DNA from 3 places in the Paenibacillus donghaensis genome. Region 3 is predicted to be linked to each of the others. Evidence: predicted binding sites of a transcription regulator. Region 3 holds the regulator's gene; each other region holds the start of a gene.

Region 1 (9,964 bases), 1.7 Mb from region 3:
AACAAGCTTGTCGACTTTCTTTTTCATTCTAAAACTACAAAATAGAGCCTCTATTCGGTCATCGGTGCTTCAGTGTCCGGTGGTTACAGTAGAAGATAAATTTTGATTGAGCGGTATCGTTCTGAGGAATTCTTATAAATCAATAAGACATTGTTAGCATTTAATTTGCCATGATATGTGGAGTTCTGATTGAGCAAATGTTTTATGAAGTAATGATGAGGGAGGGCCAGAGGGAATATAATCTGGCCGTTTATTTTTGTGATTTGAGCTACAGAAACGGCAAGGCTATTATGTTGAAACAATAAAAAAATTGTCATCTATAAAATTCGTGATTAAGTTCAAGAGGGCATGTTCAAGAAACACATTAATATATTTTTTGATTAGGAAAGAGATAATTATTTTGTAGGCGAGGGAAAGTGTGATTTTAGCGCTGTATTGTACTATTATTAAATAAATAAAAAGTGCGTTAAGCTATGTTTCGTGTGATATTTTTCAAAAAATTAACGAAACTGAGAATTTGTTTTATTAATATATAGCAGACCAAGATACAATTCTGTGGGGGCGGGTCACCAGTTTGGTGGCCTTCTACCCGGAGGGGCTGATTGGCCCCCTTTACTCTAATAATAAAGATGATATCGCAAGTGCTTTACTCTGTTATACATTTTTTTAATTTAAATCTATAACGATCTTAACGGTCTCTTTAGCGGCAATGGCTGTGTTAAAGGCCTCCTGAATATCCTCAAGCTTAAATACTTGCGTTATAAGGGGGGATAGTTCATCTGTAAAGCTTGCAAGATATCCTACAACTTTAGTGAAATCTTCGTGAGTATAGCCGCTGGAACCCTTAAGTTGTACTTCTTTTGACATGACTTGCTGCAAGCTGATCGGAACTTCGGTTTTATACACAGCGATAATTGAAATTCTGGCCTTAGGCTTAACGATTCTCATTATATTTTCAAATAATACCGGAGCACCTGCCGCATCGATAAATACATCTACATCGGGTACTTCTAGACCGTATACATTCACCGTGCCAAAATGTCTAGCCAATCCTTCCTCAAGAGTTGTTGCAGCAGTATTCACGGTTAGAGCTCCTAATCCGGCAGCCTTTGTTAATCTCCATTCGTCAATATCGACCACGCAGACGTTATTCATGCCTTCTGCAATTAAACTGGCAGCAGCCAGAAGCCCGATCGGTCCCCCGCCCACAACAACAATATGATCTTCAGGCTGCGGATTTGTGCTGAATGCGCCATGCCGCCCGACGCTCATGGGTTCGAGCAATGAAGCTACCTCTACAGGGACATTTTTATCTATTCTATACAAATTATAGTTAAGTTCTGCCTCTTCCACTAAGACGTACTGGGAAAATCCGGAGCATTCCAGGGATTTGCGTCTCCCGACTTTTTTAGCGGTAATAGGATTAATGCCTACACGCATACCAATCTCGATCTCTGGTGAAACTTCAGCCCCTACTTCTACAACATCTCCGACCATTTCATGTCCGAATTCAGAACCAAGACTGATTCCGATATCCCCTTTACCTGCTTTGACTATATTAATATCAGTACCACAGATTCCTCCGCGCAAATTTCTAACAAGGACGTCTCTTGGACCAACTTTTGGAATAGCTTTTTCTTCAATACGAACGCCATCTTTTCCGTAATAAACTGCTGCTTTCATAAATTCACTTCACTCCTTATGAATGGTTATCGATCACTCCATGATGCTTTCCCTTACAATAATTGAAAGGAGTGATTGGGTTGGCCTAATCATGACAGGAGAATGTTTAAATTTTGTTGAATTAATGTTTGTGTGATACTAATTAATACGGTATCAATTCTAATAAAAATATAACTGTGCGAAATATATTAATCTAAGATTGGTGATATTTACTTCACAAGTAACAGCCAATACTTGCATTTGTTCTGTTCTTTGCTCCCGTTCGTTGAAGTGAAGACAGATGGCCGGTGATTGGGAAAAACGGAACTGTTGAATTAGTGACAGATGAAGACAAACTACCGGTGGTATTAGGGGGGCAGAAAAGGACTGTTGTGGTGAGCCTGACAAGAGATATATTGAAACTTTCTTCGTAGCGCCCAAAAGATGGCGCGTTGAAGTTGTTTTGCAACCCATACCCGGATCAACTGAAAGTTATGCCAGCTTGACCGTTTTAAAAAAGTTCTACTCTGTAATAGAAGCGATTTTCTGGATATTTGTCAAATAGTCCGCATCATCAATTCCCCAACTTGTGTTGCTATTTGTTCGGTAGAGCCATTTAAATGATTCAGTACAAAAGACTCCATAATACCTAATACAGCCATCCCTAAAAATTTTAGTAGGATTTCGTTATCATTTTTAGAGTCTCTTTTGTCGATTTTATTACTTAATTGATTCATCATAAAATTAAGCAATCTTTCTCTGAATGTTACAGTGCTTCTACTTATAAACAAAGCGGAGAAAAATGCTTTATGCTTTTCAAAATAATGGAACCAGATCACTGTTCCCTCTACAAAGCCTTTTTCTTTTTTTTGATCACAAATTTCTTCTAATTCTTCTAACTGTTTAGCAACAATTCTATCCAGCAGATCGTATTTATCTACATAGTGTAAATAAAATGTCTTTCTGCTTATGTCAGCTCTATCAGTAATTGCTTTAACTGAAATTGCATCAAATCCTACTTCAATCAACATTGTTAAAAATGCTGATTGAATAGCCGTATGCGACTTTAGTATTCTTCTATCTATTTTGTTCACATTAGAAAACTCCTTTTATGTTAATACTCAAATTATATAAAATGTGTATTAATACACGAAATCTGAGATTTGGTAATTGAGACAATCTAATTTGTATTATAACATAATATAACACACGAGAGTAATATGACTCTATAGTGTATATGAATAAAAATAAGTAAAGGTGGAATTAGATGTGAGAGTTACCAAAAGGAATGTGAAGTTTAATGCACGTGGGTTACAAGTAGCAGGTATTATAAATATTCCTGAAAATGCTACTGAAAAGCAAGCATATCCTGCTATTGTATGCGTTCATCCCGGCAGTAGCTGTAAAGACCAAACTGCAGGTATCTATGCCAAGAAACTTGCTGAGCTTGGGTATGTAACCATAGCTTTTGATGCATCTTATCAGGGAGAAAGTGAAGGGGTACCTCGATTTATTGAAGAACCATCTGTACGCGTTGAAGATATTCGCTGTGCCGTTGATTACTTGACATCACTTAATTATGTAGATGAAAATCGTATTGGCGTACTGGGTGTTTGCGCAGGAGGCGGTTATGCAGTAAATGCCGCAATGACTGAGCATCGAATCAAAGCAGTAGGTACAGTCGTCGGTGCTAATATCGGTCGTGTAAATCGAGAAAGTGGTGATCCGATCAAATTATTAGAAGCCATCGGTCAACAACGCACTGCAGAAGCCCGTGGTGCTGACTCCATGATTACGAACTGGATACCTAGAAATCAAGAGGAGAGAGAACAAGCTGGTATTACAGATATAGATATTATAGAAGCAGTTGACTATTATACAACTCCAAGAGGGCAAAATCCTAATTCTCCGAATAAGCTAAACTTCATTAGTGTTGGTTCAGTCCTTGGTTTTGATGCCTTCCATCTGGCAGAGGAACTACTCACTCAACCTCTGCAAATCATTATTGGTAGTGTACAAGGTGCATTCGGTTCGTACAAAGATGGTCATGAACTCTACAATAAAGCAGCCTCTAAAGATAAAAATTTGTATATTGTTGAAGGTGCAAGTCATTATGATTTATATGACAGACCTGAACCGGTTAAAGAAGCTGTTGAAAAGTTAGGTGATTTTTACAAAGCTTTTCTTTAGAAATAGTATGGTTTAAAACTTACAACACATTGTCGAGGTCACAGACAATGTGTTTTTTTTATTGACAGGAAATTATACAATGAAAAAATGTGGATAACTCCGATGAAAAAACTAGGAGGGATGGACGTGAAGAATTAGGAAACATGGAAGAGACGAGAGAACATCAGGCAGATTATAAAAGATCACTTTCATGTTTCATGGAAATACACGGACAATCATCTACCCGAGACTTCACAGTAGTATCACAGAAACCGTGAATAAAGCAGTTCGTTGAGATACGAGGGATATGGGCTATGAAACAGCAACCACACCAAATGGGGCAGCGCATGAAAACAAACTGATGTTTAATAATCAAGTCATTAAAAAAATTATCGGTCTTGCGCCGAACGAAATTGAGGGTATTTTGTCAATGAGTGGATGGTTTATGAGCGGACTCACTAAACTTCTTCGAAGTACAGAAGATAATACAAAAGGAATTAGTACAGCGGCGGTAGCGCTTCAAGTTGCCTTCGATTTGAAGGTTATTGTTACCAGGATGCAGTCAGCAAAATTAATGAAGCAATGTAAGATATGACAGTCCCACTGTCCCCAATGACTATGTTTGAACTGGTAGTGCAACAGACCCCGCATCACAAGCGAAGTATGGAGTTTGGAACCGATGTAGGATTACCAGCTAATACGATTAGGAGTTTGTTATGGAACCTGTAGTGGGAGTATTTATAGCCAAGGGACTCAGTGTGGTACAAGCTTTCTTAAAGCGAAGATACCCTTAGAAAAAGACAGTAAGCCTCTCGCATGTGGAAAGTGCAGATCATCATCGGCGATTAAAAGCTACATCCTTTAAAGCACATTCTCTAAAGAACGCAAAGTAGTGATCCCCCAATAATGAGAATCGCTGTTATGCTGGGAATTCGCATTTCCTAATTTAAAGCAAAGCTGTCTCTGCCATGAGAAGTCCACTTAAGAGACAACCCTTCAATATACGATCCCGAATGAGGTGAGTCTGAGCATATTCTATTTGTAGTAGGAAGTTGTCAGTGGAATAAAGAAACCTCCATCTGAAGGCTGGTTGACATTTATGGCTATGTTGCTCACTCCAGAGATTCCCACCTCGATCGTCTGAATACCAGTCGAAGGAGAAATTTTTTCAACCTTTTTGAGTAATGTATTCTTGTCATTATCCGTGATTTCAAGAGATTCTACCTCTTCTCCGGTTGCCGCAAATTGAAGAATTAGCTTCGTATATTTGCCTTCTGGACTGAGCGCAGTGTACTTAATATTCGAACCTGAAGCGCTGTACAATACCTCTCCATAATCCTTGCCGCCAAGTGTAGTTTGCGCTGAATCCTTGGAATACAGTGAGTTATTGAATTCCTCCTTGCCAATCGGGACGCCGGTTTGCTGCTCACCAATAACGACCTCTTTGGCCTCGGGTCATAATTTACCACCACCCCCAGCAGCGAGGATACCGATCTTACCGGTAAATAAGTGGTGCCATTATAAGAAATAGGCAGAATCGTTTTTCCGTTGCCATCCTTCAAGGGGACAACTTGCCCATTCGCTCTTACCTTCAGTTCTCCGTTCAAGTATGCTTTTATCTCCTGAAGTTGTGAAGTGGCAAAGGCCCCTGCCGCTATTCCTACCAATAAAATCATCGATCCGCTTAGTGTCATCAGAAGCTTTATCTTCATGTGATTCTCCAATATATGTAGCAAGCGGAAAGGTTAATATAGTATCAATAAGGGCTTCAGTGGTCATGTGCTGAGCAACATCCCTTGGAACCGTTAAGAACTCCAGTACCTTTGTAGTCGAATTTATTTTTTTCCAAAGTTCCAGCCAGTCCCGGGCATCATCGGGTGTCAAAGGGTACGTGTAAGGTGTAGTGATTGAATAGGTTGGCTTGTTGACTGCAGAGAGATCTGTACTAGCGGCGAAAATCGAATCCGTAGTACTAAAAATGACTAAAAAGCTAAGAATCAAAATTATTGTAACTTGTGAACCGTTTTTCCAATAACGCAAAATACTCACCTTCTATCCATAATTTTGGATGCGCTCAACACATCTCTGATTGTAATATCAGGAATTATATGGGTAAATAAAAAATATTCCTTGTAATATTGGATGATTCTCTACTACTCTAGCAAAAAAGCTAGGCGGGCAAAAGTACCATTGGCGTCGTTGCAGTTGTTGAAACTCCTGTGGGTAATTCAGCGCGCAGCAGGAGCCACTGATTACATTGGATCAGTAAACGTCGAGGCCTTACCATGAGCCAGGTCATTGGCCCTTCCGTCTATATGGAGAGTGACAGCGAAGCCTAACTGCTGTTTGGAAACGGTCTTCTTGCTAATGTAGAACTTTGAAGGGATATAGTACTGTGAAGCGGCGGCTGCGAAATACCGTTATTCTGTTCTAAGCTATAAGAACAAAGACATGTTCGACACAACGCCCCCTTTTAACGATTACAAAGGGATACACCGTGAATTCTGCATTAATCCGCTTGAGTTTAGTGAGGACGAACTGATGCAGTAGGCGAAGCTCTGAATCCGACGAAATCTAAATTCCGGCGTGAGGAGAAGCCTGGTTGCAGGTTTTGTCGACAACGGATGACCTTTAAGTGATTTACAGGTTCAGTGTGTTTGAGTAGGTATTGAAAAAACACAGGTAAAACAGCAGATAGGTTAATCCATGGTGAATTAAATTTACGGTTATTATAATTGGTGGAAAAATTAAACAAACAGCGCATAAGAAAGGTTACGTGCTGTTCATATGGTGTTGGCTTTCGTCAAATATTTATAGAATGACTAAGATATCCCTCTGAGATCTATTGAATTATGTATATTTTGAAAAAAAGTTGAATATACTATAATATAAAACCATCCAATAGGAGAAGCTGCTGCTAAAACAAAGACTGTATACTCTTTATTGAGTTACAGTCTTTGTTTAGTATACTTAATAACCCGACTACTTAATTAATTATCTCTTTACTATCATTTAGGAAGTGATTTTACTGAGTTACGTATTGATAAAAGAAGTTCTTCCTAATATAATACAAACAAGTGTTCTTTTATAAGGTGGGAATTACTATCTATAGTCTTCTACATAATCTTACTGATTGATATGATGGACTTACTGATCAAATTTTCAGGAGGACAAGGAATGTTGAAAAAACCAGCTGGGAATATATTAGATAAAGATAGTACTGTGTTACGTACAAAACCTCAACTTACTACGATTCAATTTCAATCGATAAAAGGTTCGATAATTAAGTCAATTGAGGATCATAGCCCAGTATGGTTAAAAGTATTTTATCCAAAATATGATAGAGTGTTGCATGGTATCATAATGACAGCTGATTATCAGCAACAACGAATTGAGATTAGAACAATCAGAAATCAATCAGAATGGATAGAAATAAAGAATATTCTGAATATTATTTAATTTTGACAATATGCTTTAATGAATTACAACTAAGCTAGAATCAGTATCTCACAACCAGACCATCAATGTAATAAAAAAGACTAATTATCAAATAAGGGAATTAAAAACATTTTTTTGGAATTTAGGAAATCTAAAAGAGACTGAACTCGTTAAGAGATGCAGTCTTCCTTTTTTAGTTTCTATTTAGCTAATAATTTAATAAGATGAAAACGACCTATGTTTTAAAAATGAATTCGGATTTTTTATACTTTATTTTATTTATTGTTACATCGTTTGCCTCATGAACTTCAATAAATCCTTTATTAAATATTTGATTGTTAAAAATAACTTCAATAGGAATGCAGAGTAGGAAAGCATCATTGAAGTCCTTTTCTGTTGTCAAATGCTGCCCTTGTGCATATAAAGAATTACTTTCAACCTTACGATGTTTTATTATTTCTTCAATAATGCTAATTCTTTTTTGAGCTTCAGAAGTACGTTTTTCATTAGAGAAAATATCCCCTAGAGTCATTACATAAACTATTATAAATAATAATAATAACACACCTAACAAATTAACATTAGACATAGAAAATTGTTTTACAGCTTCAGCGATACTATTATAATTTGTTACTTTCTGCGTTGTATCTTCAATCTGACTTGCGAATTTCTCTGATAAATTATATATATTCCAAACGCTTGTTGTTACTGTTGTAACGAGCAATACAAATACAGGCACCAACTTGAAGACTAGTTCAGATACACCAAGACCTACACCTTTTTTTTCTTTCTGATATTTTAAATGTGCCAGCACAATAGTTAAATAGTCAATATTTAGTCTATTATATGCAAAATGGTACCCCTTTGAAAAATACATCTCGTTATTTTTCATAGACGGCTCAAAGGCATGAGAAGCTTCGTTTGAAGCATTCCATATAGAAATGTATTCTTTGATAGGTTCATCGAAAGTACCAATGATAATATTGGTTTTATGAATTTTGAAAATAAAGTATATAATAGATAAAGATAAAAGGAAATATTCAGTGTAAAGAATAATTTTTACATCCATTTTATAATCCCCCAATGGCGTTTTTATAAAGTTTATAGATAGCAAAAGCAGTCAGTGATGACTGCTTTTGTTTATATTATTAAGAGATATATCTATAAATATCCTCAACATTATAAAATGTGAAGTCGGGAGATGAACTCAATAATTCTCTTTTATTTAGGGCCCCCCATAAAGCAGCCCCTGAATACATTTCCGCAGCTTTTGCAGCAATAACATCCTTCGGATCATCACCTATAGCAAGTATATCCACAGGATTAACGTTTAATAGTTTAGCGGCTTTTAATAGCGGATCCGGGTGAGGTTTATGTTTACTTGAGTCATGGTAACCAATAATTGCATCAACATTGATTCCGAAATTCACCAAAACATGTTCTGCATAGGATTTTCGAGGGCTTGAAGTTACAATAGCTACTTTTCGGCCTTTTTGCCTAAGTGATGTTATGAGCTCAATTATCCCATCATAACATTGAATTTCGGGAATTCTTTTTTGCACTATGTTCCAATTTCTGTTTTTACCCATTCTTAATGGAGCGAGTAATCGCGAATCAACAACGGTTTGATCTAGATCAAATATCACGGCTTGGATCACCTTAATCACGTCCTAAAAGAAACTTATTTGTTCGTCATCAGGATATGGCTTTTTATTTTTTGAGGATTGTTGTCCTGATCTATTTAGTTCGTCGTTATATCGGTTGCGAACTTTATCCAAAAATTCATTCAACTGAAGGGTACTTCCCAGAGGAAGAGCTTTTCCATCCTGAATAAGCTTTTTGTTTCCTCTCGCCTTATCATTATAGAATTCATTAGGATGATCAAAGCATCCTAAAATTCTGCTCTGTTGAATACAAAAATCAACTGTATGCATAGTTCCACCCGTTATATCGGTTTCAACAACTGCGACACCATGACTTAAGCCACTTTGAATACGATCGCGTTCTACAAACATATTTCGCCCAGCCTTTGTTTCCGGTGGATACTCACTAACCAAAGCCCCGTGATGTTCTAAAATTTTCGCAGCAAGCTCACGATTTTCAGCTGGATAAATGGGAGTATTTAGTCCTTGTGCAAGAACAGCCAGAGTATTACCTCTGGCGCTAATAGTCCCCCAATGACCTGCTGCGTCTATTCCTTTAGCTAAACCACTTACAACCACAAAGCCAGCCTCGGAAAATAAAGTGCCCAAGCGTCTGGCACACAGAACTCCATATTCAGACGGGTCTCTTGTTCCGATTACAGCTATAGAAGGTTGGTTCAGTAGATTAAGCTCACCTTTAACAAATAAAATTACGGGTGCTTTGGAAATTGATTTTAGATGGATTGGAAAAGCTTTGTCATTATATCCGATAACGGAAATATCATTCTTCAGGCAAGATTCCAATTGACGATTCGCAATGTTAAAAGCAACATTAATATCTTCAACATTTGAGAAAGCAACTCGTCTATTTAAATTATGAGCAAAATTGACGGCATTCTGAATAGCGCTTAAAGAATTTAGTTCGTTGGGGAACTCATCTAAAATGAACTGAACAGCTGAACGTCCCCAACCTTTTAATTGTAGCAGTGTTAAAATTCCGATATTTGGATCAAACATAGGTCACCTCGTTGTTTTTCCTAGAGCAAAACAAG
Region 2 (9,964 bases), 1.8 Mb from region 3:
ATGATTACATAAATAAAGATGCCCCGATCTCCGGGGCGTCTTTATTTATTGAAGTACATATTTACCTGAAGCAGTATACTTATTTGTTTTTGAATTCCAGGTGAAAATTCCTTCTGCTGTATCCCAACCACCTTCTGGTTTATAATCCTTCCAATTTTGATGTATTCGGCCTTTGTTATCAATCTCAACTCCAACATCAGCTATTAATTCAATTTTTTTATTAAGCGTTCCATCTTGCAGGCGATAAACGAATAACTGGGTGTTAGAGGGGAGATATTCCACTGTAAGGGCAACATGTTTTTCTTTTGCTGAGACAGAGAAAATCTTTAATCCCACCTCATCTTCTTCATATTCACCTATTCCCGTATTGATCAAGACAACAACACCCTTGGAGTTAACAAGGAAGAAATTCCCTGATTTTGTAAGGATGAAATTTTCATTTTTTTGGTCATTATTAAGATCTACTGTTTTGATAATCTTAATTACTTCTTTTGGATACTTTTTAAGTAAAATATCTTTTGGATCTTGAGATTGGGCATTAATTATACTCGTAAATGAGTTCAGAAAGAATATTGCACCAACAACCAATGTAATGATTTTTTTCATAAAATAAATTCACCTCATTTTTCTGTGTGTATTGTTATTCGTATGCTACGCCATTGGCTCAACCTTGCTTAAATGAAAAGAGTTAATCACCCTCTCCCGTTTTATCTTATAAGGGCTCTATATCTTAGAAACAATTGGTAATAATTGCTTTATATATCTTTTCGTCTACTTCAATCAGACTCTTTTTACCATCTTTAAACTGGATTGCTAGAACATGAGTCCCTTTGCTTTTGGCAGACAAACCAGCTAATAAGCCGACAGGTCCAAGTAAGAATCCCCCCACTAATCCCCGCCCTACAGCACTTGTAGCACTCTTGGAGTGAGTCTCATTCATTACTTCATATTCTTCTACTGTGTTCTTATCGAGATTGATCGTCTTCATGAATCCAATAGATAGTGAAACTTGACCAAATACAATCACCAGTGCTTTACCTTTATAATCACCAGCTATTACCTTGTTTTTAGCTGCCATAATTATTCCTCCTGTTAATGATTTGCAAAATTAACTCTATCAGAATAAGGTAAATTATACTATGTAGTTTGTACGGGAAAATTGATAAAGAGCTATTGGGGGGATGTCTACAGAATTCAAAAGGCGGAATCGCTACGGGGAAAACAAAGGATTGGGCAAGGGACAATAGAAATCCTCGAACAGGCAATGATTTTGATATAGATTCTGTCTATACTTTTAACGAACGAAAAAAGCACAGGTTATCGCAATAACAAAAAGGACGGCTATAACAATCCAAGTTAACCAATGGTTTGGGTTTAGTGTCCAGCCTATTCCTGAATTTTTGTGAACAAATAGTTTAGTCTTCCAGAAGCCATACCTTATCCCTGCTTTCATACCCCAGTCAACCTAAAGTGCCAGCGAGGGGTCAATTAAACCAGTTTAATTTAAACCCAGCCACAACAAATAATACGATCCATCCCCACAACATGAGTAGACGAAATGGCCGAGGGATAATTAAATATTCGGAATACAGTTTATTGAGTATTTTCAAAGAAATCCCTCCTTTTTTTATCCATAATATCACAAAAACAATCAAATTATAAGTTTGCAAGCCAGCTTGATGTATAATGGAATATATTTCTTATTAATCCCAACCGGAGGGATGGACAATCATAATCCTATTGCTCATATTTCTGCTCGTTGCTCTGATCACAGGGCTGGGTTTGTACATGACATGGCATCAGAAGCGGAGAAGGGCAGGGCTGGGGATATCGCAGATGCTGCTGTCTGTCGTGCTGTATGTGCCGTTGATCTCCGTTTTTAGCAGTCTGGACGGAAGTGTAACCTCGCTCGTCGTTTGTTTGTTTTTATTCTGCGGTGGTTTGGTGATCCTGATTTCCAGCCGATTCAGCTGAGTCTCTTCTGCTAGCAGATCATCCTATCCGCAGGCCTACCAGCCTGCCAAGCCCAAGCATTGGGCAGTCCATTCGCTCACCCTGGAAGGGAAATTCACCTCTATTGCCGGGCAGACAGACACTCAATATTAAGGTACAGACTGGTGGCAAAAAACCTAAGCATATCCAGAACGTAAATGCCGTAGCGATTATTTCTGTTGAAATCAGTATAAGCTGGCTGATTTCGTGTAACATAGAATGTCATGGTATACTTGCAGGGAATGCAGGTTGACGATGGATCTGATCTGTTAATGAGAGGAGATGATGTTGTGAGCGAATGGGCGAAAAAAATAGCCGGCGTATTTATTAACAACGAAACCCGAAGAACAGAAATTCAGCAGCCCTTGAGTGAGCTGTTGATTGAACTGAAAAGCGAACAGGGAATCCGTGAAGCAAGTGTTGAACTGGTCAGTGAATTTCCGCTGGTATGGAATGTTATAATTAATGGCAAGCAAGCGAAGATTAGTGAAGAAGATGTGGCGCTGGCCCAGCGATTGTATGATGAGCCTTATGAGAAGACATTCACCGATCCCAAGCGGGATGTCAATGATGTGCTTAAAGAATTGCTGATGAATAGATTCAAATAGAGAAGCGGGACGAAATCGGCCTTGATGCTGCAATGGCATACAAAGGCCGGTTTATTTGTGTTGCAGCAATTGCTCACAGCTCGAAGTAATCCTCTTTAGGCTCCTGCAGCAGGATGGTGAAGGTTTCTGTGGCATGATCCACCTCAATCGTCTCGATGCCGACAAAATCAGGGACGTCGGGGTGTACGGCGTCAACCTTGTAATTCGGATGGGTCATCAATAACTGAATGAGCTGAATGGCGTCCATGATGCTAATGCTCCCCCCAATAACTAATCCGTTTAGATCTTCATACCGGTATTATTCCCGCAGCAATTGGCGTTTATGTGTGGTCTTGGATTCCGCTCTCCCCATTACGGCCAGTAATTGTCCCTGGAGAATCCGTCTTTGGATCTGGTCAATTCGCTGCAGAGCGAGTTCTACAGGCACCTGAAATTCTGCCGCCACTTGTTGGATGGCCTCTTCTCTAAGCTCAGGTAAGGGCATACGGGAGATCATGGAATAAGGCATCGCCGCATACAGAATGAAACGCTCTGATTCGTCTTCCTGAGAGCTTGTGAATCGCTCAGGCATCAGGGTGTCTTCTCCGGCATGGCGAAGCAGGTGGCATAACTCGTGAAGGAATTCCAGCCGTTGCAGGGAAGATGGAAGGCGGTTGTCGATAAACATGCTGTACATTCCGGCAGAGGCCTCGATACACTTGCTTCTTACATCGAGATAATGAACCCAGATGTTCAGACGGTCGGAAATATAACTGATATTAATCTGTGAAGGCTGGTTAAGGTGCATTCGCTTATACAGGTCTTCTGTCCATTTCTCCAGCACGGTCATTTGATAGTAGGATTGCACATAAACACCTCTTTATAGGATCGTATGTTCGTATTTAGGGCTAAAAGAAAAGCCCGAAGGCTATGTAAAAAATATAAGAAATTATATGTTCCACACTATAATTTATCCTTCTATTTCTCGCAGAAACGGATGCCGCCTCTTGCAGAGGACGGCGATGCCGTTTCTTCTTGAGAAAAGACAAATAAGGGGAGGAGGCAGCTCTACCGCTGCCTCATGTTGGAACAATGTGGGAACTGATGTTCCTGTTTACCTAGCATAAAGCAATTAAACGCGAATATCAAGTGTTTTTCCCAGATTCGGATCTACACTCGAACCAAGCAGCTCTACAAGGTTCTGGCCTTGTGTCTGTGCTTGATCCTTGGCAATATTCAGTACCTGCAGCTGAGCAGACTGCGCCAAGGAAGCCTGGCTCATGGCCATGGATAATGCAGCAATGTCCATTTCGCACCTCCCTTTATACTTATCGACGCTCTCCGCGGCAATGATTAGGTGAAGGACAGTTCTTTACCATTTTGCCCAATCGGCAGAACGCCCTGTTACATATTCTGTGCTGTAGTCAATATTACCTGAGGAGGAATTGAACATGGGTGCAGAATATGGTTGTGGTTGTGGAAATAACGTGGGTGGCGTAGGTCATGGTCCAATCTGTCCGGTAGTAAGTCCTTTTACTTCGACAGGTGCAATTCTGGTTCTCTTTATCCTGCTGGTTATCATCACTAAAGCCTGTTTGTTCTAGACAACAACAATGCCCTTATCCGGCTTCTGCCGGATGGGGGCATTGGTCTCATCTGCGTAACATTGGGCAGTAGTCCAAGCTACTTGAACATAAATTCCACACGCGTACCATCGGCATAATCCTCCAGCTGGTTGCCTACCCAGCTTCCTGCACCGCGGTTGTCGCTTGGGATTATGTATTTGATGTCAGCGCCTGCGCCGCCTTCGCTGCACATGGCCATGGGCCATTCGTCGCGGTCATAGCCTTTTTTGGTGGGGATGCCCTTCAGTGATTCGTTCCGGTTTATCTCAGCCTGATCCCGGTCAATGGTACAAATCGGGGAGTGTCCGCTGCGGATAGCTTCCTTAATGTGCTTGGCGGTTTCAGGATAACGTTCAGCAGGGAAATTGAGGCGGACAAGCTCCCCGCCGGAAGGGCCGGAGGGAATACCCGGAATTTGGTTGCCTTCAGTAATATAGGTGAATAAGGCCAGCAATGCGGTAATGATGAGGCTGATGATCCATTTCTTGTGTTTGGCTTTCATATCTGTTCCTCCTTGGTGTCCACAACAAAAGCCCCGGAGCTCCGGGGCTTTCATCCCTGTCTATATTTGTTCGCGGTAGCTGATGTTATTGGCAAGCTTCTCGTTTCGAACCGCTGTGCGCAAGATGTCCTTCACTTCCTGGACCTTGCGGATTCTGCGGAACAGCAGCTCCGGGGAGGAGGCATCATCCGAAAATACGGTCAGTGTTCCTATACCGAGCATACGCTCGGCGATGGACTGGCCCACAGAGAAATCATTGACGCGCAGCAGCTCGATTTCTTCGATGTTTTTGCCGATTAATCCGGTCTTTACCATAATTCGCTGGCTTGTGAGGGTATACAAGGTTGTATTCAAACCTACCAGTCCTTTAAGGCGGTCCGAGATGCCGGCGGCTTTGCCTTCCCATAACACACTCTCCAGACTTCTGTCCTGGTTTGCCGCTGCCGGATGCCCCGGCGCCGCACCTGTGCTTGCTCCACATTCGCCGCAGAATTTGCTTCCTGAGCGGTACTCCGCACCGCAGGTTGTGCAATAAGGCATAGGCTCTCTTCCTCTCCTAACTACATATAGATTCAATATAACACGGCTCGACACAGATTTACATATATTTCATTTGACGATGAAGCGGTTTCGACATTATCCTGTTAGATGGGGTGATAGTACGATGAGAAAAAGTTTGTTTACAGGGTTGATTGTGCTGGTTATGGTTCTTAGTGCCTGCAGCAGCAATGAGCCCGAAGCCGCGATTCCTGCTTCAGATGACGAAGTTCAGGAAAGCGTAATGAATTTCTACAACGAGATATCCAGAATTGAACAATCAGGGAAGTCCTCTCTGGAGGATTTCAATGCCGCATTAAGCTCCTATTCAGCAGGTGAGGTATCCGCCAAACAGCTCAAGAAGGCGATTAAGCAATTTCAGAAGAATGCAGCCAATCTGACAGAGGAAACAGCGGATGTGGAGATCGTGAGCGGTCTGCCTGAGAATATCCGCAAGCTGCTGGTGGAGTCGATAATCGCTTTTCAGAGCGCCTACAGCTTGAAGGAGGAAGCCTCCAAAAGCGCAGATTCTCCGAATGTCAGTCCTGAGCAGTTCAACAAGATCATTGAGAATGCCGACGTGGCAATGCTGTTCGGAATCTCCAAGCTGAATGAGGCAAGGGTAGCCTCGGGATTAATTGAGCCGGATAGCACAACTACAACAGAGGGCGGCAGCGCGAACTAACGTTTATAAAAGAATACGGATAGGCCAGAACGCTGCACCTGATTCGGACAGCGTTTTTTTGCTGTGCCTATGTTGCTACAGGGGTATAAATACAGCAATGCAGCTCCTTGTTCTCATTGAGAGAGGCAAGGGAATTAATATCAAAAGCAGCTACCTGCTGCGTCTCCCGGAGCTTGAAGTGAACGCGGCTTATTTTCTTGAGCGCAATCTGATGCAGCTCCCACAGCGCGGCAAATTCTGCACTGTCCTCGGCCAGCTGCTGGACCAGGTGCTCAAACCAGGGATCACCGGGATGCTTGTCGTAATAGGTGCGGAACACGGCAACCGAATGTGCGGCGAATTCCTCCCAATTGATCAGCCGCTGGCGCAGGTCTTCATTCAGGAACAAAATACGCAGCATCACACGGTTTGGACCGGTCATGGCGGTGAAATTGGTCACAATCTCATCTGCTGCCGAATTCCAGGCCAGTACCTCCGACCGCTCATTGGTAATGAAGGAAGGGTAATGAAGCTGCTGGATAATAAGCTGCCATTGAGGCGCAAGTCCAGTAGTTGCTGAGGAAGAAGCTGCGCGTACGTTCGGGTTCCACAATTGAAGCAGATGGCTCTGCTCATCGTCCGATAGCTGCAGGGCATGACCTATGCTTTCTATAACTTCCCTTGAAGCGCTCACCTCCCGGCCTTGCTCCAGCCGGTGTAATAGGTTGCGCTCACCCCCGCCAGAATGGCGACCTCCTCCCGCCGCAATCCCGGTGTTCTCCGCTGGCCGTAGGAAGAATGAAAGCCGGCCTGCCCGGGCTGGAGCCGGTCTCTGCGCGAACGCAGGAAGCTGCCGAGTGTTTTTAAGCGGTTGTTCTCACTAATCATGTTTCTCCCCCCATCCTTAATGCTGCCGTTCCAAGCTTGTTACGCTCTATTTTAGTATACTCCTGCAGGGTTAGGCAAAATTGCAGCATATAGAACGTGAACTTAAGAATGTTATATTCGGAGTGGTCAGAAAGCCAGAGGCACCAGACTTTCTGACCACTTTACCGCATCATTCTTAAGTTCATCTTATAAAACGATGTTATTTTTTGCTATTGATTAAACCCAGCAGCTGCGGATATAATACAAACATATGTTCGTTATGAGCGGCATAACCTAAGGGTAGAAGGAGAGGATGGCATGAGCAAGAAGCTGGAGCTGAACGGACTTTGGGAAAGCAGCCGGATGATGCTTCCTGAGCACAAGGCCCGCATCTTGAGCGATGAGCGGGAGACGTTGCGCAAGGAGAAGCCGGTTCTGGATGAGCAGAAGCAGGAGGAGATTGAATGTACGCTGGCCTTATCTCTGCGTAGTCATGTGCGGGTAACGGTGGTCTTGTTTGACCCTTTTAAGGACGTGGAGGTAAGCGGATTTGTTACTTCCATTCATACCCATTCCCGGGAGTTCAAGCTGCAGTGGGCAGAGGAATGGAAGTGGATTGATGTGGATAACATCGTAGAGGCTTACATAGTTTAGAACAAGCGGTCAGTGAGGACAGTTATTTCACTTCGGGCTGTTCGCTTTTCTCATAAGCGATTAGGGTAACACTGGTGTTGCCGGTCAGCTCTGCGATCGCCGTTTCGGCGTTGCGGATGATTTCAAGCGCGTCTTCCTGTTCGCCAAATGCCGCCACCTTGTAGCTGTCGCTGTGTATATCCATCGTTGATCCCACCTTTCTGATTTATTTTTCCCTTTGCTGCCTAGGGGTATGCATACAAGCCGATCGGCGGGCGCTGCATTGAATATACCAGGGGGTGATTACATGCTGACTATGGAACAGGTGTGGAGACAGTCGGCGGACAGAATGGGTTCGCTGCACCCTGCGGTGCAAGCCGGAACGAAAGCACTTGTGCAGCGATGTTATGCGAGAGGAGTATCAGTCCTTATCACTCAGGGTATGCGCAGCATTGCAGAGCAGAATGCCTTATATGCCCAAGGCCGGACGAAACCTGGACCGATTGTTACCAATGCCCGGGGAGGCACCAGTTATCATAACTATGGTCTAGCTGTAGATTTCGCGTTGCTGCTGCCTGACGGAAGCACGGTCTCGTGGGATATGAAACGGGATGGTGACAAGGACCGGCTGGCGGACTGGCTGGAGATTGTGGAGGAAGCCAAGCGGCTTGGCTTCGAGTGGGGAGGCGACTGGACCTCTTTTAAGGATTATTCCCATTTACAGATGGCCTTCGGGCTTAGCATACAGCAGCTTCGGGCAGGTACACGGCCTTCAGCACAGCAAGTCCAGACAACACTGCGCCGGATCAACGGAGGTGAGGACGTGAACAAGGATGTAAAAGTAACCATTACACTGAACGGCGTCACCCTAACCCAAGGCATTCTGGATGCGGGAATAACCTATGTGCCTGTGCGTGCTGTGGCGGAAGCGCTGGGCGCTAAGGTTTCTTACGATCCGGCAAGCCTAACGGTTGATATTGTAAAGCCCAATGTTTGATGTATAGACGGCAGCCTTCAAGGGGAAATTATCAGCGATAACCATTAAAGGGAGGTCAACAACTTGAACAAGCTGATAACAAGCCTGGCATGCTGTACTGTCTTATCGTTGAGTCTGGCGGGAGCCGGCTACGCCTCAAGCGCAGCCGGAACCATGGGTGGTATGGGCGGAACAGAGCATAATCTTGGCAACATGGGCGGCATGAACAATGGTCGGATGAACCTTACGGGAACGCCGGCGCCGGGGACGATGAACCTTACGGGTACGCCAGCGCCGGGGACGATGAACCTTACGGGAACGCCAGCGCCGGGGACGATGAACCTTACGGGAACGCCAGCGCCGGGGACGATGAACCGGGGGACGGGAACAACAGGAACGATGAACCGGGGTACCGGAACGATGAGAGGCAACGACACGATCATGAATGACAAAATCCGCACCCGGGACAACAACACAGTGTCGCCTCTGTCCAACACCACGCCAACCGGCAGATACCGGGCAACCAGCACAACCAATAACGACGGCAACGGTTCCAATTGGGGCTGGCTGGGGCTGATCGGCCTGCTGGGCCTCGCTGGCATGCGCAGCCGGGTAGGCGACCGTGGCGGCGACCGCCGTTAAGCATTTGGGTTTCACCCGCTTCGGCTTCTGTCGGAGCGGGTTTTTGGCGTTCTGTGGTTGGAGCGGCAGGCAACGCGAAGAGGCGCACAAGCCTTTCTTGGAGACTCTGCGCCTCCTGTGGTCTCAAAGTAATCATGACTTCAAGTCCCTAAGTTCCTAAGTTCCCAAGTTCCTAAGTTCCTAAGTTCCTAAGTTCCTAAGTTCCTAAGTTCCTAAGTTCCTAAGTTCCTAAGTTCCTAAGTTCCTAAGTTCCTAAGTTCCTAAGTTCCTAAGTTCCTAAGTTCCTAAGTTCCTAAGTTCCTAAGTTCCTAAGTCCCCAGGCTCACCAGTTGGTTAGCGCCCACAGCATATCTGAGCATCTAAGCAACTTTAATGTGTTAGACCCCTGCCCTCCGCCGTTAACGGACTCCAATGCCTCTATTTGTGCCATTTCGCTCATCTCACCGACGTAGCGGACTCCATGGCTCTTATTTAGCTCAAAGGCAGCGAACTGTCACTCATTTCGCTCTAATAAGGGCAATGGAGTTCCTTAGGCCGATAAAAAGGCATGTTTCAGCGAAATAAGAGCTATACGGTCCGCATAATCCATCCCGCACATCCACCATCCGTAGGGAAAAGCCTAGCAGTACGTAGAGGTTGAACTGACCGCATCATTAGACTCATGCAGCTTACTCAGAAATAAATTACTCTGAAGGATTGCGTGTAGGCGAGATACATGATATTATATTTCTTGTCGCGTTACCGCGATGTTATCATGCCGGGGTGGCGGAACAGGCAGACGCACAGGACTTAAAATCCTGCGGTACGTGAGTACCGTACGGGTTCGACCCCCGTCCTCGGCATCCTTGATTTATAAGGGTTTTTTCCGGAAAACCTTGGTTTTTGAAACGACTCTGGAGAGAACTTTTCAACGAGTTCTCTCCTGCAGTTCTCTCCTTT
Region 3 (9,964 bases):
GGTGACGTGTTATTAACAGCACAAAAGGCCATGATGTATGTAAAAAAATTATGAACTCCAACGAGACCAGATGAACTTGGTTGAACAATTTCTAGTTCCCAACCCGTGGAACCGAGATAGTGTTAATGGTGGATCATAGAGTTATTTCCTTTCCCAGTTAAAGAGTTTTCGAACATATCAATAATCTCCAAAAATCTCTCTGCTTCGCGGAAAACATGATCTGCAAGCAGCGGATGTATGATGCTTTTAATTCTACATTGATCGATTAAATCCCGAGCAGTTTTTTTGAAATCCCTTAGTGATTTTACCGATACCCTATTTTGATCGAGAAACTGGTTTAAGATTGGACCGGTTTGCGATTGAGGTCTCATCGATTCGATATCTCTAGCCTGAAATAATAATTGATCAAAATCTTGACTGAATTCTCGGGCCTGCTCAACAAGTTTCCGTTCTGAAGGATCTAACAGATGACCTATGAATTTGGCATGGTCGGCCATAATCCTTAAGAAAAATACATTTTCATCAATAATCGCATCATATAAAGGCTCTAATTTGCCTTGGTTTAACTCTTCCAATCGATTCCTGAAATAGTTAGCTTCTCTACTTACATGATCCACTAAAAGTGGGAAATTCGTTTGTCCAGGGAGCTTACAAGATAGAATCAAACCAAGTACTTTTCTTTTAAACGCCCAAATGTGACATACTGCTGTATGGACCTCCTGATTAAATTGTTGAATCGTTACAGGGTCTACATCAAGGGAGAAAGAATGAACCCGCCGTTCAATGTCTTCGAAAATCCGATAAAAGTGATTGGCTTCTTTAATCAGGACAGTATCTTCCGCTCGGAAACCCAATCCTAAAAAAAGGGAGTGTTCTTTCATAATTCTTGACCAAAAGCTGGTCTCTTCCAGAGACCGAGCAACAAATCCGTCAGACATAATACCCCTCCTCCTCATCTTTATAGACCATATGCTGGTTAAGCTTGGATTGATACCTTACTTTTTTAGTTGAAGCTACCCAGGTTCAGATATTAACTCTAGCAAATTCTCACATCATATGACACAATGAAAGAAAATAACTAAGGAGCTGTGATTAGGATGGAGAACTCAAATGCGACGTTAACGCTGGATCTGCTGGATGTACATAATATCCGGGTTAATGTGGAAGACAACAGTATGACTTATGTGGAAGCGGTGGAGCAAGAGGCACGTTTACAAGGGGTTGAAGTCAGCGGAGCGCAAGAAGTAGTGTTGCCTGAGAAACATGTCTACCTGAAGGACAGTATTGTTTCTGCATTGAAGGAAATTAAAGAGCTGTAACCAAAAGCCCTGCTGCTGAGAGGCTTTTTTTGTTGTCTGGTGTGACAATATCGTTTTACACCTATATAGCTTTCTTCTATAATTAACAGATTGTTCCAAACGGGGACGATCTATTTTTTTCGTTTTGAAGAGGGGAGAGCTTATTTTGCAGAATGGTATCTTTATGTTCAATTTGTTTCATCCTTTGTTATTGGTGCTCTGGCTGGTTTCGGTAGGGGTGACGATTTATATTATCGTGCTGGTGATCAAGCTTGCACGCAGAGGCATTGTAGCGCTCGACCTCTACATTTATGCCAAAAACCGTGAAATCCGCACCCGCTTCGAATCCGCTGATTCCGACGACTTAAATTTATAGCAAGCAGGAGCATTTGTCCGTAAGTGGGGGCTATTCTGCTCTGGCAGCCTGTCCTGCATATCCTTTCATTTCCTAAATAGTGCTGTGAAGTGCTAAAATAAAGGTAATGTACTATGCGGGGAGAGAAGAATCAATGAAAAAAATCGTAGCAGGATTTGTCGCCGCAGTGCTGCTGTTGATCAGTGCTGAGGCCCTGGGTTCATCTGTATCACTAATCGGAAAAAAGATCCAGGCTGAATTTATTGTAACTATATACGGGAAAAAGCTGGCCGATCCGGCCATTGTGATTGACGGGAAAAGTTACGCTCCTGTGCGTGCGATCGGTGAACTGGCCGGATTCGATGTAACGGTTGCCGACAAAACGATAAATTTTGAAGAGCGAAGCAAACCTTCGGGTTCAACGTCTGACCGGCCAGATCCGGCTATTATCGATCCGATGCAGATAGTGACGCCTAATCCGGCAATTGCAGCAGCCAAGATCCGCATCAATGCGATTGACGCCAAAATCAATGCAGTCGTAAACAATATTTTGACCACGCGTTCTATGTTAAAGCTGGAGCCTTACAGTACACCGCTGAAGAATAAATTAAGGCAATATCAGGGCGAATATGACAAGCTGCTGCAGCAAAAGCAAAATGAACTGCAAAAATAAACCCTAAAAGCCTCATGTTTCTTCGCTGCAATAATGTAGAAGCCTCATATAACAGGAAATAACTGAGGATTAGTTTCTCTTTATTCCCTGGATCGCGCCCATTATGATTAGCGTAACGTTAATCAGGGGTGATGATATGCCGGAAGTACAGAAGATTCATTATAATAAAGCTCTAATCTTGCTGGTGATCCTGCTTCTGACGGATTTGTTGTTGTATGTGCTGCGTATGCAGGAAATTTATCCTGTTCCGTATGTGGCACCGCCAATGTTCTATATTGTAGCCTTCAATCTGTTTGTTGTTATTGGGATAATGTTGCTGCTGCGGAAACGGGCTGCGGTGTTCTATTCCATTCCAGTACTCCTGATTGTTCTCGCAGGCTCGTATCTAGTGTTTAGCTTTATAGGCAATCAGTATGTTTTTTTGCCTTCCCCGGAACGGTCGGAAAGTATAGTTGTGAAGTACCACAGGTTCGTGATGATTGACACCTCGTATGTCTTTGAATTTTATCAGAAGGACTGCAGCGGACTGTGGATGAGCAAGCTTGTCGGCCAGCAGTATACCTATACGCTACCGATTCATGACAACCCGCTGACTCCTGAAGAGGTACTGGGACTGCAGAAGGGCAGGTGGACCAGCGAGAAGGAGCTTGTTTTCGATACCGTAACGGACAAATTGACTATTAAATTGAAGTAGAACTGGGCAAAGCACTGGAGCTGGATTTTGATCCGGAGTGGTATGGCAAACAAGATTAAGGAAGGGATGTACCCTGTTAACGAGAGAACATATAGAAAAATAATAAATAAATCCGGTCCGTTGTTCCCCATTATGGTGTGGGTTCATTCCTGGGAAGTTATTCTAAAGCGTCTTGTGAGGCAATCACTGTTTTTAGGGTGTTACGCCGGGATCACGCAAGGCAATAGCGATTCTGCGGCCACAATCAGCTTATTGACATCAGTAACAGGATACATATATACCAGCTTTAAGCCCGCTGCAGCCAGCAGCATGAGAATACCGGCCCCCGCAAATACCCATACAAGCACCATTAACATGAGTGTCCACCTCCTGCTTCTTACCCTAACATATGTTTGTCTACCAGAAACGATGAGTTTTATTGCATATTGAGAAATAACACCTCCGTGAATCGTGAGCTACGATCTGCGGAGGTGTTTACTGTTGCGCTGACCTTATGGATGGTTGATTATCTACTGTCGAATGGTAACCCTGGTGCCAATCGGCACTAGAGCCTGCAGGGCAAGCACATCGGCGTTAAACATCCGAATACAGCCGTGCGACACCTCTTTGCCGATAGAAGAAGGGTCATTGGTGCCATGAATCCCATAGTGAGGTTTGGACAGGCCCATCCAGAAGGCGCCAAAAGGTCCCCCAGGGTTACGCTGCTTGTTGATAATGGTGTAATCCCCGACAGGGGATTGGGTTAACATCTTGCCGATGCCGATGGGGAACCCTCTGACGACGATATCGTCATCCAGCAGGTATAACATGCGTTGTGAAAGATCCACGATAATGCGGTAGTTGGGCATAAGGAAGGATGCTCCTTTTTAATACAGAATATGTAGGCGGCAGGGCGGACGTTAATCATTATGCCAAAAACAAGCAATGCGAACATTTGTTCTGAATGGTGATTCATAAAGGATAATAAAAAAACTGCCCCGCGAAGATGCGGAGCAGCCTGGAATATAAAGGAAGAGGGAATAACTTGGTACCGTGATCATAGTGCGGAGATTAATGAATGTCGCGGAACAATCCAATGACGCGGCCAAGAATGGTAACCCGGTTCAGTCGCAAAGGCTCGTAGGCCGGATTCTCCGGCTGCAGGCGGATATGATCGCGTTCCTTATAAAAGGTCTTAACAGTTGCTTCATCTTCTTCAGTCATGGCAACGACGATATCGCCATTGTCAGCGGTCTGCTGCTGGCGGACGATTACATAATCGCCGTTCATAATGCCGGCGTCCACCATGCTGTCGCCCAGAACGGACAACATAAACACTTTATTGTCACCAACATAATGAGTAGGAAGCGGGAAGTAGTCCTCAATATTCTCTGTAGCTGTGATAGGTACTCCGGCAGTGACCTTGCCTACAACAGGAACGCGCGTTACCGTATGTGCGAATTGATGTGCATTCTCGGAATCATCCTGGCCCAGCAGCTCAATAGCGCGGGGTTTGGTTGGGTCCCGGCGGATCAGACCTTTCTTCTCCAGTCGGTCCAGGTGACCGTGTACGGTGGAACTGGAGGCAAGGCCAACCGCTTCGCCGATTTCTCTGACGGAAGGCGGATAACCCTTGCTGCGGACTTCGTTACGTATGAATTCCAGGATCGCCAGCTGACGACTCGAAATCTTTGACATCGGAATCAACCCCATATAGTAATGTTTGGGAAAAGTATAACATAGAACTTCCGTTCGTACAAACATAAGTTCTAACCTGTTCTCATAATCTATTTAAATAAAGGGAACAATTGTTCGAAAAAAACTATTGAACAAAACACATGTTCGTGTTATATTATTTTCGAAAGTAAGAACAAGTGTTTGGAGGATGATTATTATGTTGAAATACAGTACCTATGTCAGCATCTATGATAAAAGTAATGAAACTAACGCTAAAACAACTGCACACACTGCTGGTGGCAGCAGTAAGACTGCTAATTTCGCGGCAATCTGGAATCAAGCCTTCTCAGGACTGTTCACACAGGACAAGCTGTTTAAATTTGCACTGGTATTTGTACTTATCATTTCGGGTTTCACCGTAGTTGGCAATGTATTTGCTGGATCGGTAGCCTCATTGAGACAAGAGAAAATGATCGTCGTTGAACGGGGTGATACGCTTTGGAACATTGCACTGGAGAATAAACCGGCCGGTATGAAGACGGCTGTATATATAGAAGGAATAAGAATGCATAATGGTATTCAAGGCAGTGAGATCCAAGCTGGAGAAGTTATAGCTTTACCTGTTTACTGACCTCAGTATAACCGTATATCCATCCATCGAGAGCTTGCAAGGGAGTAGACCTTGACAAGCTCTTTTTCTCATGGCACAGTTAGAATGAAATTATTTAGGAGGGGAACCACATTGAATATAGATGAACTGGTCGCGCGAATCAACGAATTGGCACGCAAGCATAAGAACGGCGGCCTAAACGAAGAGGAAGTGGCCGAACGCGCCAAGCTCCGCGAGATTTATCTTGGCAATATCCGCAATAACTTCCGCAACCAGCTGGAGACGATAGAGATTGTGGATAAGGATGAGGATGGACAAGGCGGCAAGGATCTGTTGCATTAATCCTTGTTCCTTTTCACAGATATTATAGAATGACTAGGGGGAACTTACATGGCCCGTTCTTGGGAAAGAATGGTTCAACGCAACACACAGCAGATCAACAAGCAGAGAAAGAAGCAAGGCAAGGATTCCATTTATGCCACCACATCCAGCTCGGTCAAGAAAAGTGATATTTTCAAAGGCCGTAACATTGTATTCCCGTTCGTACTCGTATTGCTGGGAATCATGTTCTGGGTAGTCGGCTCGATTGATCAGAACAAAGGAAGCGGCATATTGGCCAATTGGCTGGGGGTTGTGCTGTATTTCCTGCTGGCAGCCCTGATGTATTTCCGCCGTCCTTATTTGAAGGTTGACAAGACCAAGCTGTCCACTATCAAATTCAGCCGTGAGCGTTCGTGGGCTGCTGCCGATATCGAGATGATTACGCTCTCCCGCAGCGCCGTTTCCATTAAGTATAAGAACAAACGCAGCCGCTGGGTATTCTCCAGATTCTTTAACCGATACGATACGGTTGCGATCGGGGAACGTCTTGAGGCTTTTGCGAAGCACAACAACGTTGCAGTAGAACACGAATAATAATTAGTCCAGCTGGGAGGTGTCTTCAAACGAGGTTTGAAGACACGCTCTTAGGGAGAGGGAGAACTGCAATGCCAATTTCGGCCGTACTATTTGACCTTGATGATACACTGCTCTGGGATGACCGGAGTATTGATGAGGCCTTCCGCACTACCTGTGAGGCTGCGGGAATTGCCCTGGACCCCCTGGAGCTGGAGACAGCAGTCCGCCGGGAAGCCAGAAGTCTGTATGAGTCCTATGAGACCTTTCCGTTCACTCAGATGATCGGAATTAATCCATTTGAAGCCTTATGGGGAAATTTCACAGCCGGTGAGCAGCCAGAGTTCCGAATGATGGAGCAGCTGGCCCCGGTCTACCGCAAGGAATCGTGGCGGCGCGGACTGGAAGCCATGGGTGTTAAGGATGAGGTGCTGGCAGCCGAGTTAGCCGAACGTTTTGCGGCTGAACGACGCAGCCGTCCGTATATCTATGAAGAAACTCTTCATGTGCTTGAACAGCTTCAGGGCAAAGTGAAGCTGTTGCTGCTGACCAACGGTTGTCCTGCGCTGCAGCAGGAGAAGCTGGATGGTGTGCCTGAACTGGTGCCTTTTTTTGACCATATTGTCATTTCAGGCAGTTTCGGCAAAGGCAAGCCGGATAAGGAGATCTTCCTCCACGCGCTTGGACTGCTGGAGATCGATCCAGAGCAAGGGGTTATGGTTGGGGACAAGCTGACTACTGATATCCGCGGCGGTCTGGCAGCCGGTTTGACAACCGTCTGGATTAACAGAAACTCCAAGGAAGCGAATCCGGACATTCAGCCGGACTACGAAATTCAGCATTTGAATGAGCTGCTTCCGCTCGTTGATTCCCTATAATTACTGTTCTATTGGTTGAGGCTGTCCCAAAAGCTGAGGACTTGGGTTTAACACGGGAAGAATTTGTACAGGTTGCGAAAATTATTAAGCAAGAAGGGTACATCGATAATGTTGGAATAGCAGCAACGATTGTATTTCTAAATAATTGCAACGTTACGATGAAGGGACATGAGTTCCTTGAATCAAACAGCACTTGGGCGAAGGCATATCAGGGTTTAAAAGAAATTCGTGACTGGCTAAAATAGCACCTTCGGGTGCTTTTTTTATGTCCGAAAACGACCTTCTGTGAGCCGTTCTCAGGCCTCGAATGCAGGAACACGTGTTTGTGTGGTGATGCGCGGAAAAGAGCACGAGGGGCTCATTCTCTTCGTCTCTTGCTGAGTTTCTGTCTAACCAAAGATGAAAAACCAACTCAACTCAAATGGATAAATTAATATAATGATAAATTATATATAATTAATATAAAGTAATTATTATGAAAATATTGTAACTTTTATATCAGAGGAACAATATACTATTAATTTTTCAGGAAAAAAAACCATATTTATAGGAGAAATTACTTTATGAACAAGAAAAAAATGTTGACAGCTATTCTTGCAACAGCCATGTTGACACTCACTTCCGTTGCAGTTGCATCTGAAGTGGTCAATGAAACTCCTTCTCAACAATCTTCAGTATCCACAATAACAAATGATGCTGTACAAGATTTAGTACACATTAGAACAAAAAACATTGATGAAACAATTTTTTATCCAATGGATGCAATTTTTATTAAAGATGTTACTCATACGGGTGCCACGGCCTTTAATAGTTCGTTTACAACAGGAAAAGGAAATGGTGATCAACTTAACATTTGGGTTAGAAATAATGCATCGTCCCCAGTTTACGTAAATATTAAGCGTGATGGGTCAGAATTTTACAACTATAAGTTGAATGGTGGAGCGCAACAAACCTTTAATTTCGTTCAGGATATTCCGGCAGGTGGAATTACTGGTAATTGGGAAGTATATGTTTACAACAGTGACGGAGCAAGGTATAACCTCAATATTAACGCAAGACAGTTCTAATGCTATTTAAATGCTTAAAGCACCTATAAGTGGGTGCTTTTTTATTTGGAGGTATCAGAATGGACATCAGAATCGTACAGATTGAGCAGCTAAATGTAGCTGCTTATAACCCCATGGTGTCTTTTACTGCGACAAGCGGAGCAGACATTGATATCATACCTTATCGGAGCAAAGACGATAGTGGAAGGGTTAACCGGGGGCAGTTCCACGAAATAAAAATAACGCCCAACAATCTCGGGCGCGTTGTTGCGACTGTAGTCAGCCAATTATTCGTTCAAAGCCGGGGGAAGGCAATTATTGAATAAGTCCGGCAGACAACAGACTGTCTAAATTGATCTGTGTACCGGATTCACTAAAGTTCAATTCTATGTTTCCAGATTCAGTCTTGGCAGTGTATAGCCCCTTTTTTTGCACAGGCAATGGGATTTCTAAAGATTTTGATTCTGTCTTTAAGACCATTGTGTCGGTCAAGTTTCCTGTTATTGTGACGTTCAGGTTTTTGAGTTCATCGAGAGAAATCCAGTTTTCGGGAATCTTCGCAGTGGCAGTTCCTTTCGATTTGAGATCAATTGATTTTTTCGTGTTATCATACTCCAGTCCGTAGCCGGTCATTTCGGCCACCTCACGGACTGGCAAGTATGTCGTGCCTTTATAGACAAGCGGGTCATTCTTCAGCGTTTGCTTCTGGCCATCCACAGAAAGTGTGAATTTAGCGAATACAGCCTGGACGGTTTGAGTTGTCGCAGCAGCTGCCATTCCCGCCGATCCGATCAGCATGCCAGCCACTAGCCCTATGATTGCTTTTTTCAAAACCTCAGCTCCTTTAATGTCATATTACTATATAAAGGTAAATGATGGGAGAGGTTTTATATCTTCGTCACCACAATATAGTAATGTACAGTTTGCCCCAGAGTGAGGTAGAATAGGCGCAACGGAAGCACCGTACCCTGCCAGCACTGGCGGGTTATTTTTTAGATGTCAATCCATTCTACATGCTCAGCTTGTATAGTGAGCTTAATAATATCATCGCCGTCTAATATAAACTCTACCTGCTCATCATCAGTTGTGGGAATAAACTTCATTTCAAGAATATCATTGTTATCAAATATTAAAGTAATAGGTGATAACTCATAGTGAGAAATTCCTGTGAATTTTAGGGTCTTAGTAATAATTTCTGAGTCTGTACGTTCATTATAGGAAGGTTGCCGCCATTGAATTAAGTCAATGGTAAGTAACAACTCTTTTGTGCTGTCATCATAAGTAATTGATTCAACCATGCTATCGTGGAGATCAATACCTCCGAAATAAAGGTTTTGTTTGGCTGATTACATGTTTTCAGGCCCTAATAAAAGTACAAAATAACTTTTGGGTGTGTCTAAACAAAAATACCTATATATGCAATAAAATGATAATATGGCCGGACCGCTTACTATAGAAGAGGCAAAGGAACCGCAGTATTGTCTCCGGGAAAATACACGATACTGCTGGGATTGCCTGATGATCGATAACCAGTCCAGGTTGTCGAGTCAGACTCATGACCATGAGTGGCAGCTGGAGCTGAGCGGAAACTGGAGGTATTGAGATTGACCGGAAGGGTGCCGAAGATTTAGCTTTATTATAGAAGGAACGTGAATTACATCTGTTTTTTGTTACGAGATTTTAGATAATGAAATCACAAAAAAATTACTACTTTACTTTACAACCCGTTACAACAGTTTGTAAAAATAACTTGGATGTATCCATGAGCAGATAACAACGGCACAAGATTTACACTGATTTATGCCGGGTCACACGTTAAACATATGTGTATAATAGAAGCAGATTGTCTTGAACTTGTGA

Evidence for each region. The regulator LexA, encoded in region 3, represses DNA repair genes until DNA is damaged. The targets are predictions, from matches to a motif close to CGAACATATGTTCG.
Region 1: B9T62_RS22965 (YolD-like family protein) is a predicted target of LexA. The motif match lies at 6,902-6,915, and genes of this name have one in related genera.
Region 2: B9T62_RS23430 (ImmA/IrrE family metallo-endopeptidase) is a predicted target of LexA. The motif match lies at 3,465-3,478, and genes of this name have one in related genera.

Annotation. Positions count from the first base shown of each region.
Region 1 is NZ_CP021780.1:4,997,288-5,007,251, reverse strand. It holds gene B9T62_RS22995 (zinc-dependent alcohol dehydrogenase) at 667-1,683, opposite strand; gene B9T62_RS22990 (TetR/AcrR family transcriptional regulator) at 2,220-2,756, opposite strand; gene B9T62_RS22985 (alpha/beta hydrolase) at 2,932-3,852, shown strand; gene B9T62_RS22980 (Asp23/Gls24 family envelope stress response protein) at 4,139-4,426, shown strand; gene B9T62_RS22975 (hypothetical protein) at 4,867-5,154, opposite strand; gene B9T62_RS22970 (hypothetical protein) at 5,350-5,871, opposite strand; gene B9T62_RS22965 (YolD-like family protein) at 7,009-7,290, shown strand; gene B9T62_RS22960 (hypothetical protein) at 7,505-8,338, opposite strand; gene B9T62_RS22955 (HAD family hydrolase) at 8,418-8,927, opposite strand; gene B9T62_RS22950 (DNA-processing protein DprA) at 8,940-9,929, opposite strand; gene B9T62_RS22945 (phosphoribosyltransferase) at 9,933-9,964, opposite strand, start outside.
Region 2 is NZ_CP021780.1:5,108,030-5,117,993, reverse strand. It holds gene B9T62_RS23450 (hypothetical protein) at 46-606, opposite strand; gene B9T62_RS23445 (hypothetical protein) at 731-1,078, opposite strand; gene B9T62_RS23440 (hypothetical protein) at 1,789-1,974, shown strand; gene B9T62_RS23435 (hypothetical protein) at 2,283-2,600, shown strand; gene B9T62_RS39415 (hypothetical protein) at 2,674-2,847, opposite strand; gene B9T62_RS23430 (ImmA/IrrE family metallo-endopeptidase) at 2,899-3,447, opposite strand; gene B9T62_RS23425 (YjfB family protein) at 3,712-3,888, opposite strand; gene B9T62_RS40870 (hypothetical protein) at 4,031-4,183, shown strand; gene B9T62_RS23420 (NucA/NucB deoxyribonuclease domain-containing protein) at 4,263-4,706, opposite strand; gene B9T62_RS23415 (PH domain-containing protein) at 4,767-5,246, opposite strand; gene B9T62_RS23410 (hypothetical protein) at 5,371-5,928, shown strand; gene B9T62_RS23405 (MmyB family transcriptional regulator) at 5,996-6,601, opposite strand; gene B9T62_RS40865 (helix-turn-helix domain-containing protein) at 6,598-6,795, opposite strand; gene B9T62_RS23400 (YolD-like family protein) at 7,093-7,428, shown strand; gene B9T62_RS40045 (hypothetical protein) at 7,451-7,612, opposite strand; gene B9T62_RS41325 (M15 family metallopeptidase) at 7,715-8,404, shown strand; gene B9T62_RS40850 (WGxxGxxG family protein) at 8,468-9,025, shown strand; tRNA gene B9T62_RS23385 (tRNA-Leu) at 9,782-9,867, shown strand.
Region 3 is NZ_CP021780.1:3,347,214-3,357,177, reverse strand. It holds gene B9T62_RS14570 (DUF2935 domain-containing protein) at 123-938, opposite strand; gene B9T62_RS14565 (hypothetical protein) at 1,098-1,319, shown strand; gene B9T62_RS14560 (hypothetical protein) at 1,465-1,674, shown strand; gene B9T62_RS14555 (stalk domain-containing protein) at 1,808-2,326, shown strand; gene B9T62_RS14550 (hypothetical protein) at 2,463-3,020, shown strand; gene B9T62_RS39085 (hypothetical protein) at 3,221-3,376, opposite strand; gene B9T62_RS14545 (L,D-transpeptidase) at 3,530-3,868, opposite strand; gene lexA (transcriptional repressor LexA) at 4,071-4,697, opposite strand; gene B9T62_RS14535 (LysM peptidoglycan-binding domain-containing protein) at 4,894-5,307, shown strand; gene B9T62_RS14530 (DUF896 domain-containing protein) at 5,419-5,628, shown strand; gene B9T62_RS14525 (hypothetical protein) at 5,677-6,201, shown strand; gene B9T62_RS14520 (HAD family hydrolase) at 6,273-7,058, shown strand; gene B9T62_RS41785 (YjcQ family protein) at 7,070-7,303, shown strand; gene B9T62_RS14510 (hypothetical protein) at 7,622-8,125, shown strand; gene B9T62_RS14505 (hypothetical protein) at 8,185-8,430, shown strand; gene B9T62_RS14500 (stalk domain-containing protein) at 8,420-8,935, opposite strand; gene B9T62_RS14495 (hypothetical protein) at 9,097-9,402, opposite strand; gene B9T62_RS41780 (DUF7667 family protein) at 9,539-9,706, shown strand.